One region of the Myroides albus genome, then DNA from elsewhere that is predicted to be linked to it. Evidence: riboswitches for the same ligand, from Rfam matches in the RefSeq annotation. Region 1 holds a riboswitch; the other holds the start of a gene.
The links. Region 1 has a riboswitch for cobalamin ahead of NWE55_RS11670 (acyl-CoA thioesterase). Riboswitches for the same ligand answer to the same signal wherever they lie in the genome.
Positions count from the first base shown of each region.

Region 1 (5,162 bases):
TTATTCAAAGATTGGAGATATCATCAAGACAATACTCTCAAGGAGGACTTTGTCTTAAATGACAAAAAATATAAAGGAGAAATCCTAATTGCCGGAAACAACTTTGGTTGTGGGAGCAGCAGAGAACACGCTGCTTGGGCATTGACAGATTATGGTTTTAAAGTTGTTGTAAGTAGTTATTTTGCAGATATTTTTAAAGGGAATGCTTTAAATAATGGGTTATTACCAATCACTGTTAGTTCTGAATATCTGCACTACTTACTTCAAACAGTTCAACGAGAACCTTTGACCAAAATTAAAATTGATGTGGAGGCACAAACCATAGAAGTAAATGAACAAAAGCACAACTTTGAACTTGATCCTTATAAGAAGATATGTCTTCTACACGGATACGACGATATTGACTATTTACTAAGTCAAAAGAGCAAAATAGAAGCTTTCGAGCGCAACAACCAAAACAATTAATTATGACAAAAAGTTACCAAATCGCAGTACTTTCTGGAGATGGTATAGGCCCAGAAGTAGTAAAAGAAACTATAAAAGTATTAGACGCTGTCTCACAAACTTATGTTTTTGAGCTACATTACCACAATGCCTTAATTGGAGCAGTGGCAATAGACCAAGCAAATGAGCCCCTACCAGAGCATACTATAGCTGTATGCAAAAGAACAGATGCTGTGTTATTTGGTGCTATTGGCGACCCTAAGTATGACAATGATACCAATGCTGCAGTGAGACCGGAACAAGGTTTACTTGCCCTACGAAAGGAATTAGGGTTATTCGCCAATATTAGACCTGTCAAAGCTTACAACAAGCTAATTAACCAAAGTCCTTTAAAAGAAAATATTATTCAAAATACAGATCTAGTTATTTTTCGTGAATTAATTAGTGGGATATACTTTGGCCAAAAGAGTATATCCGCAGATGGGCGAGCTGCTTCAGACCTTTGCTCCTATTCACAAGATGAAATCGAAAACATTGCACACCTAGCTTTTCAAGCCGCAGATAAAAGAAACAAAAAACTTACCCTAATTGATAAAGCCAATGTTTTAGAAACATCGAGATTGTGGAGAAGAGTAGTGCAATCCTTAGCAGCTCAATACCCAACTGTAGAAGTTGAATATATGTTTGTAGACAATGCAGCAATGCAACTAATTTTGAACCCTAAACAATTCGACGTAATCTTAACAGAGAATATGTTTGGTGATATTATTTCAGACGAAGCCAGTGTAATCGGTGGATCTATTGGACTACTACCTTCTGCATCGATAGGAACGCACACAGCGCTATTTGAGCCTATTCACGGATCATATCCACAAGCAAAAGGCAAAGGTATTGCCAATCCAATCGCATCTATTCTCAGTGGTGCAATGATGTTAGATCACTTAGGAGAACACGATGCTGCCGAAGCGATTAGAGATGCTGTATTACACACAATTAACGAAGGAGTGCTAACTCCTGACTTAGTCAAAGAATCAACTTATAGTACAACTGATGTAGGCAATAAAATTGCCAACCACGTGCGTTTTAGAACGGGTCATCGATATCAGGATAACATGACTCACAGCAAGTCAACTATCATATAATAGTTCTTATATTGTTAAAATTATTTTTAACCTTCTAGTTTTTGGGACAAGTCTACCTCTAATCAAGGTAGACTTGTTGTTTTTTATACATTACAATAGTAGAAATGTCGGATCAGCTTAAAAAGTCTTTGAAGAAAATGTAAAAGAACAGTTCTCCCCACTATTACAAAGTGCCGCAGTACAAAAACAGTTCTTACCTTCTTTCGCAATACCCACCTTCAACAGTACTCAAATAGAAGAAATAAAAGCCTAACAGTAAAACATTTTCAAAGGAAAAGACAATTGCGCGAATCAATCTCCTTCAGTACAATTCACTTTAAACTGCTTTCACAATACGTCAGTATATGAAGACATTTTACAACGAGAAAAATCAGTCAAACTACGTATGCAATTTCTTCATTAAACTACTAAATAAACAGCTAAAGTGATATCGAGCAATTGAAACTTTACTGTAAAAGAAAACTGATTGACTACATTTTTAAGGTAGTTAGCCAAAAAACATCGCTACTACAAGAGTGATTAGGTACTAAGTTGATCGCACTTCCTTTAGGTATTCTTGCGGTATGCTAGGGGTTTTCTTCGGAAAACACCCCCTTTTGCGAGGAAAACCCCCAAGAAACTGCAAGGAAACCGCAAGAAAGTCCTAAGAAAACACTTCTACTTATTGAAGTAAAGGAGCTCATAATTAGTATCTCAGTGTTACAACCAACAAGAAAGAATTAAGATTAAGTGCATTCATTAATTCAAAAACATCAAAAAGCATTACTAAAGCACATTAGAAGCTTAAAACAAACACGACAAGCCAAATATTCATTTCTTTAGTAATTAAAACATTAATGAGACTACTGGTTCTATTAATGCTAATAACAAATTCATTCGTATTAGGTAAAGAGAAATAAGAATCAAGAGTTTATCCTTTTAAAGTAAAAGTTCATTTTACTTAGTTTTGGTCTTTTGATATGAATTCGAAATAAACTACTTTTTGTAAAGTACAAAATGAAAATAGCCCCTTAACGGAGCTATTTTTCTACCAAAAACTAAAAAATGTAAGATGCTTACACAATTTATTATTTTAAATATCTTAATCTAAGATTCGAACTGGTCTATTATCATCGTTGATAGCAACTAAGGTAAATACACCACTAACTACTTCAACGCGTTCGATATCTTTCATTTTTTCTCTAAATACATTCACGCGAATGCGAATACTTGTATTGCCAATTGACTCGACATTACCTACCATTTCAATCAGTGAACCAGCAGGTATTGGCTTTAAAAAATCAATTTTATCAGCATTGACAATTACAAAGTTCTTGCGGCAAAAACGCGTAGCTGTCATAAAAGCAGTTTCTGTCATCATCAAAATTACCCTACCCCCAAACATCGTATTATGATGATTTATTATTTCAGGAAACACCACTTTAAAAACACGTGTTTCAGCTTGTTGCATTTGTAATTCGATTGATTCAGATACTACCATTAATTCAAACTTATATTGATAAAATATCAGATGAGAAATAAAGGAACCCTATAATTAGTAAACAATAATAAATTGGGAAAGGAAACAAATGAAAAGAGAAGTGAATACAATAAAAACACCATTGTAAAAACAATGATTGCATTAAGGATATTCAACTCTGACATAAGCTCTAAACCGCGAAAGCATGGTCTACTAAAGATAGGCAGGTCTCCTGACTTGTAACATTCTTTTACCGTCCTTCCCATCTACACATAGACAGTGGAACACTATGAGGGTAAAGAATTTTAAGTTACTTACAGTTGCGCGACAGTTCGTGATTTACACACGATTCCCTTTTCGTATACAGCTAAGTATAACCTTTCTTTGTTGATATTTTAATTCCTATTTTGGAATCTTGACAGCGAAGATAAGCAAACTTTGCAAATAAACTATCTTATAGCTTAAAATTACTGACCTACCTACTGACCAATCAGAAGGACTTCTTCGCCATACAGCAAAAAAAAGAGACCCAACTGAGTCTCTTTCCAAGGCTAAAGTTGTTTTTTAAGTTCTTGTGCCTTATTGATATCTTGATAAATCTTAATCGTCTTCATCGTAGTAAATGATTTCATCTTTTCTAACATATACTTAGCATGAGTAGAATTTGCCTCGTCAATCTTTAACTTTCGCTTCTGTGACGAATTTGACCATGTATAGTAATAGGGTTGATTATTCTCTATTGCAACAGCTCCGATTGAATCTGCTATAAAATTGTAATCATTAATAGCAAAGTGATATTTGCTCTCATTGCCAAATAAATTATCCCCTGTATACGTATAAATGGTTTCAGATAGACTCAAATTAAAAAGGGTAGGAAATATATCTTTATGAGAAGATACTCTCTCTTGATCAAAATTACTTGGTTTATACTTCTCTGGAATATAAAACAAAATAGGCACACTTCGCTTGAGGAAACCTTCTTCAGGAGAATATTCGAAAACTTGGCGAATATTGTGATCTCCAGAAGCTGCTATTATGGTATTCTCACCTAATGGAGAGTTCCTAACTTCTTCAATCAACTTAGCAAGCATTGCAGCACCATATTGATGAGAGTAAAAGTTGGCATAAGCTGTTTGCTCATCAACTCTTATCTTTTGTTTTAAACTATCTGGCATGACGATAGGTTGCGTTGTGTAACTTTTAGGAACAACAAAAGGCGTATGATTACTGATTGTCAAACCAAAAATGAATTTTGGTTTTCCATCATCTACTTTCAATTTATCTAAAATGTAATCCATTAAATAACCATCGTGAACCCCCCAAGCAAATTCTTCGGCACCAGGATAGGATTCTAAAATATTATTCTTTCCTTCGATGTAATCAAAAGACTGTTTTTGAAGCATCTTATCTATATTACGCCAAGATATACTCGCTCCTGTCAAGAAATACGTATCGTATCCCTTGCTCTTAAAGGGAAGTGTAATAGCACTGCTAAAAGGAGTGTCAAAATACACAGATTGGGATATAATCGTCTTTGGTGTACCTAATATAAAATTCTCCAAAGTCTGTATCGTACCATTATAAGCTGATAAGCTATTCTTAAAATAGTATAGGTCATCTAATTGACCTGCCAGATCTCCGATAAGATTAAATTCTTTTGAATTCATGTCAAAGTAATGATTACTCATACTCTCCATCTGTAAGAATATAACATTAGGAGGATTTTGCTCTAAGAATTCACTATAGGCAGTCTTTCGCTCTAAATTATTGTCAAACAAATCAAGCTGCTCTCCTTTATAGTGCTGTAAAACACCAAGCAAACTTTCGTAACCATTAGCTTTTAATTCACTTTCAATATCGGGGTTTATCCTATTTTCCTTGCGTTCTGAGTTGGCAAACTTTAAACTATAAAGCGCATTATAACACAGTGAATTAACAAACTCATTAGCTGTAATATTGGTGTGCTCTCTGCGAAGCGTAAACACTCCTACACTTCCACGCATCCCAACAAAAACTAAAGGAAATAACAATAGTAAAACAAGTGATAAAGCTTTACTCTGTTGTATTATAGGACGTGCCAATGATTTCTTTACTCTTTTCGAAACAAATAACAACCC
Region 1 is NZ_CP102754.1:2,554,351-2,559,512, reverse strand. It holds gene leuD (3-isopropylmalate dehydratase small subunit) at 1-465, shown strand, start outside; gene leuB (3-isopropylmalate dehydrogenase) at 468-1,586, shown strand; gene NWE55_RS11670 (acyl-CoA thioesterase) at 2,668-3,066, opposite strand; cobalamin riboswitch at 3,251-3,442, opposite strand; gene NWE55_RS11665 (LTA synthase family protein) at 3,597-5,162, opposite strand, start outside.

Region 2 (5,162 bases), 630 kb from region 1:
TCTTTCGAGCTTGTGTATTCGTAGGTAAGGTTAATTCCTAAGTCTAAGTCAGGAAGTATATTTAATGTAGTTCCTACTGCTGATTCAATTCCGTAGTTTTCTACCTTACCAAGGTTAGTCATCATCCATCGCATCATACTTGAAGTAGGAGATGCTATGATTTTGTCTGTGATATTTGCATAATAAGATTCTACTGAAACGCGAAATTCTTTGACGAAAGAGTGGTTAAGTGCTTTATTGTAATTAATCCCTAAGTTAAATTGCCTTGATATTTCAGGTCTTAGGTTTGACGTTCCTAATTGTGTATAGTAGAGGTCATTGAAAGTTGGAAGTCGAAAGATGTATTTGTAAAAAGCATGAATGTTTAGATTGTGTTCATTCCAAGGTTTGTAACTTACAAATAGGGAAGGAGCCCAGACAGATCTATTTGGTGCTTTGAAATTGTGACGCACTTTTTCATTCGTAAAGGTTCCCAGTATGTTTCCTTGTGCTTTTACTTTACCTAAATCAACCGAAGTTGCAAAGGCAGTCATAAAAGTATATCTTTCAGGATAGGAGAATAAAGTACCTTGTCCTTTTCGTGTAGCATTTAGTTTGTTGTATTGCAGGTCTGTAGAAAGTGAAACTTCCCATATAGGGCTAATTTTATACAGATGAGCTGCAGATATATACCAGTCTTGTTGGTAGAAGGTATTGTCAAATTGGGGGTTATAGGTAACCTCCTCTCCTTGAAAATCTACCGTTTTACGAGAGGTGTAATTCATAAGGTCATAGGCAAACTTAGCTTTTAGCAGAAACTGGTATCGATCAGATACATATCTTGTCCATTCAGCTTGTCCCATAAAGTTTTTGTCAATTTGACGCTCGTTGATGTTCTCGGTTTCTAAGGTAACGTCACTTTTCTTGATAACAGCTCCTGGAAGACCTCTATCTGATTGATAGTAATATAGGTTTGCAGACCATGTGTTTTTATCGTCTTTACCATACCAAGAATTTTCAATTCGGTAAGCATCTATGTCGCTATTCAGGCGATGTCCGACTGTGTCGTAAGCGACTGTCCCATTTAGGTTATGTCGCTTTTGTCTGAATTTGTAACGGCCGTTAGAATGCATGTATTCTGCACTTATAGTAGTGCTAACATTATCGTTAATTTTGTATTCTGTACGAATGGAAGGATTGGTTAATTGAATGCTACCAGCTTTATACTTCGCTGATAGGTTAACATCTTTTCCCTCTGTGAAAACAGGCTTTTTAGTTTGGATATAGACTGTAGATGCTGAGGCATATTCTTTTGCAGACTGGAAGATAGTACTCCTTTGTCCATTATATAGTTTTATTGCCTCTACATTGTCAAGAGAGAATTTACCTAAATCCACAATACCGTTTTGTGCGTTTCCAATCTGTATACCATTGTAGAAGACTCCTACGTGGTGCGTTCCCATGTTTCGAACATCTATCGTCTTAAGTCCTCCCATGCCACCGTAATCCTTAATTTTTACTCCAGAAAAGTAGCGTAGGGCATCTGCTACACTATGGCTATTAAGTCGTTCGAGAGCTTCTCCCGAAAGTGTTTGTACTGGTATAAGATCTTTGAAAACTTCTTTTTGAATGACAATTTCATTTAATGTGGTAATACTGTCTTTTTGTGTTTGTGCAAAAAGCGTAACCTTGCCAACCCAGAGGAAGGCAATAGACAATAAGCAGAATTTTAATTTCATAGTTTTTGGGCTAATATTTAGTCTAATACCTTTGGGCTAATACAGACGCATAAAACATTAGTCCCTAAATTAGGGGAAGTGTTGTAGCGTGTTTGTTTTATACCCGAAAACATTAAACAGCAATCAATAGATGGCAGGTATTCTGACTTACTCTTTATACAAACGTCCTTCCCATATTAGGCCAATACAGTGGACAACGAGGTTTGCTAAATTTATGAGCTTACAGCAGCGGGTCTGTTTAGGACTTTCACCTAATTCCCTTTTTATTATTATTCTAATAAACCACCTTGATTGATACAAATATATGTAAAAAACTCATTTGAAAAAGGAATTAAGTAGCATACTATCAGAAAAATAAGGTCTTTCAAAGCTTGATGACTAAGTAACCTATTGCTTTTTGTAGATAAGGGTATGGATATTCCTCTTTTTATTTTTTGAAGAAAGTAATTATATTATCTAATTGTTTTCAACAGTGTGGAAATAGGGTAGGTGACTTTTATACGTTTTTGTTGCTTGTTTATTCATATTATCTTCAGCAGTGGGGTAGACACGCATGCCTCTTTTACCTTGGGTTTGTTCTGAGGAGATAATATTCAATTCAATTAATGTGTTTTTGGGATAAAGGAAGAACCCTTTGATGGAAGGAGAATCGATATCGATTAAAAGGAAGTCAAAATCGTCATCGTTAGAATAAGGTCTTGTTTGTCCATCCTCATCACGTTCCCATATTGCCACAAAAAGGCCTACTTTTTTAGGAGTTAGTTTCGCTTTTCTATAAATAATATTTTTGTTTTCTAACGTAAATGAACAGGCATTGTATTCACTTGTTTCTCTTGGGAACTTAAAATCACATGGTATTGCTTGAGTAGAAATGTTTAGTACACCTTGCAGTGTCTTTAAGAAGGATGGAATAGAAGCCATTATTATATAAATTTGAGGATAAAAAGTAAAAGTAATTATTGTTGTCGTAAATTTTGTAAAATCATTGTTTATTTGCAATATATTTAAAATAGTACCATGTTTTCAAAACCGAGAATTGCATTGTTTATTGGGATTCTGTGTATTTCAATTTTCCCTGTCATTGTAAAGATGAATTTGACTCCAAGTCTAATTTCTGCTTTTTATCGTATGGCAATTGCCGCACTATTTGTGGTTCCTTATGCTTTTATTACTAAGAAGTTGCATATTTATCCACGTAGAACGATGTTTTATATTGTCTTATGCGGTATTTTCTTTGGTTCTGATATTGCGGTTTGGAATCAAGCGATTCAAGGATCTACCGCGACACAAGCGACGTTGTTAACTAATTTAGCACCTGTTTGGGTAGGGATAGGAAGCTATTTTTTCTTAACTAATAAGCCAAGTATCAATTTTTGGATAGGGACGGTGTTTGCTTTGATAGGAATGGTTGTACTTGTTGGTGTAGATGTGTTTGTTAATTTGTCTTTTGATTTGCCATTCGGATTGGGTATTCTCTCAGGGGTCTTATATGCGTGTTATATCTTATTGAGTAAAAAAGTATTGGGCGAAGTAGGTGTAATTCCATTTATGACCTATAGTTTGCTTGTTTCTTCTCTTTTCTTAGGAATAGTTAATTGGATTAGTGGTTCCAGTTTTATTGGCTTTAGTACAGCAGGATGGTTAAGTCTTGTTGTACAGGGGATAGTTTGCCAATTGTTAGCTTGGTTGTTAATTAGCTATGCCACACAGAATATGAGGGCAACAAGAGTATCGTTGAGTTTATTAAGTCAAGCTCTTATCGCTGCTCTTTTGGCATGGATGTTCTTAGATGAGGATATATCAAGTAAGATGATTTACGGTGGAGTTATAATTCTATTTGGTATTGCTATCACATTTATCGAAAAACCTTTATGGTCTTTTAGAAAGAGAGTGATTAAGTAGAATAAGCACTGTTTTTTGGTTTAAATGCCTTATATTTAAATGATTAAATTTTTAAATATGAAAGTAGATTTTTATACTAAGGCAATACTAACTGTTATCGCAGGTTGTTTATTGATAATGGTAATTCGAGATTTATCAATTGTTCCAAAAGCCCATGCTACAGAGGGAAGTATTCCAAATTCTGCGCCTTTAGGATATGGATTAGTTCCTTTGAATGACGATGGTAGTATGAATGTGCGAGTAAGTAATTTTGATGAATATACTAACGATGTAAATGTTCGTTTTAACGATGAGTTGAAAGTGCGCATTACCAATTCTGAAATCAAGACATCAATGAGTAATTCTTTTGGTAATGTTATACGAGTGAAGCTTGAAAAGTAAGTTAGTTAAATGGTTAGTTAAGTAATTAGTTGCCGAACCAAACAGCGTAGTTTTTAATCATGATAAAAACTCCTAAACCAAAGAATACGATACCTGCAAAAACTTTCATGAAAGTTGAGGCAAGGAATCCTATAAATGATCCTACTGCTGCTTTGAAAGCTCTGGAAAGATCATCGCTTTTGTAAATTATTTCACCTATGAAAGCGCCTAAGAAAGGGCCAATGATAAAACCAAACGGAATAGGTGCGATTAAGCCAACAACTAATCCAATATTGGTACCCCATACTCCATAACTACTTCCTCCGAAACGCTTGGTACCCACAGAAGGAATTACGTAGTCGAGAATGGTGATTGCGATTGTAATGACGGCAGTAGCCCAAAGTAAATAACCGCTAACAGAAACTCCTTCTACAAAATACAAAGACAATAATCCAAACCAGCTTAAAGGAAGACCTGGAAGACCTGGTAATACACTGCCGATTAAGCCAATCAAGAGTAATGCTATACTTAATATTAATAGAAAATATTCCATCGATTTTTTTTTGTATTTTTGATTAATTAACGTCCGACATTAGTAATTAAGTATGTATAGGTTAGTATTTTTTACCATTATAGCTTTCTCTTTTACCGCTTGTCAGTTTTCAACTTCTAAGATAGAAAAAGAAGGTGAATTATTACAAAAAGAGTTAGAAAAAATTGATTGGTCCAAGGTGGATACCTATCCAAACTTTGAAGGTTGTGATACTATTCAAGATTTGCAGCAGAAGAAAGATTGCTTTTTCGATAGTGTTGCACTCGAATTGCAACAGCGACTATTACAGGACACGTTAGAAGGGAAGTTCTCTCAAATTGAAAGTGTGCAAGTATTAGTTACAGTTCAAGCAGATTCCAAAATTGACTTTGCTGTTTATAAAGCACCAGATAGCTTAGCTATTCAGATATATGCTATTGACAGTTTATTACAAGAGAAAAAGAAAGATTTTCCTGCTATATATCCCGCAACTAAAAGAGGTATTCCTGTATCTACTCAATTTGTTATTCCTGTGTTATTAAACAAATACTAAGTTGATTTTACTCGATAAGTCAATACGAAATAACTCCCTATACTTATCGGTAGCACAATGTTTAATAACCATATCAGTGTAGCTACTAAAGCTACTA
Region 2 is NZ_CP102754.1:1,924,738-1,929,899, forward strand. It holds gene NWE55_RS08865 (TonB-dependent receptor) at 1-1,718, opposite strand, end outside; cobalamin riboswitch at 1,834-2,018, opposite strand; gene NWE55_RS08870 (MepB family protein) at 2,175-2,639, opposite strand; gene NWE55_RS08875 (DMT family transporter) at 2,736-3,620, shown strand; gene NWE55_RS08880 (hypothetical protein) at 3,678-4,001, shown strand; gene NWE55_RS08885 (DUF456 domain-containing protein) at 4,027-4,533, opposite strand; gene NWE55_RS08890 (hypothetical protein) at 4,586-5,065, shown strand; gene NWE55_RS08895 (hypothetical protein) at 5,062-5,162, opposite strand, start outside.
Region 2: it holds a riboswitch for cobalamin, as region 1 does, so the genes downstream of both, NWE55_RS08865 (TonB-dependent receptor) here and NWE55_RS11670 (acyl-CoA thioesterase) in region 1, are expected to answer to the same signal.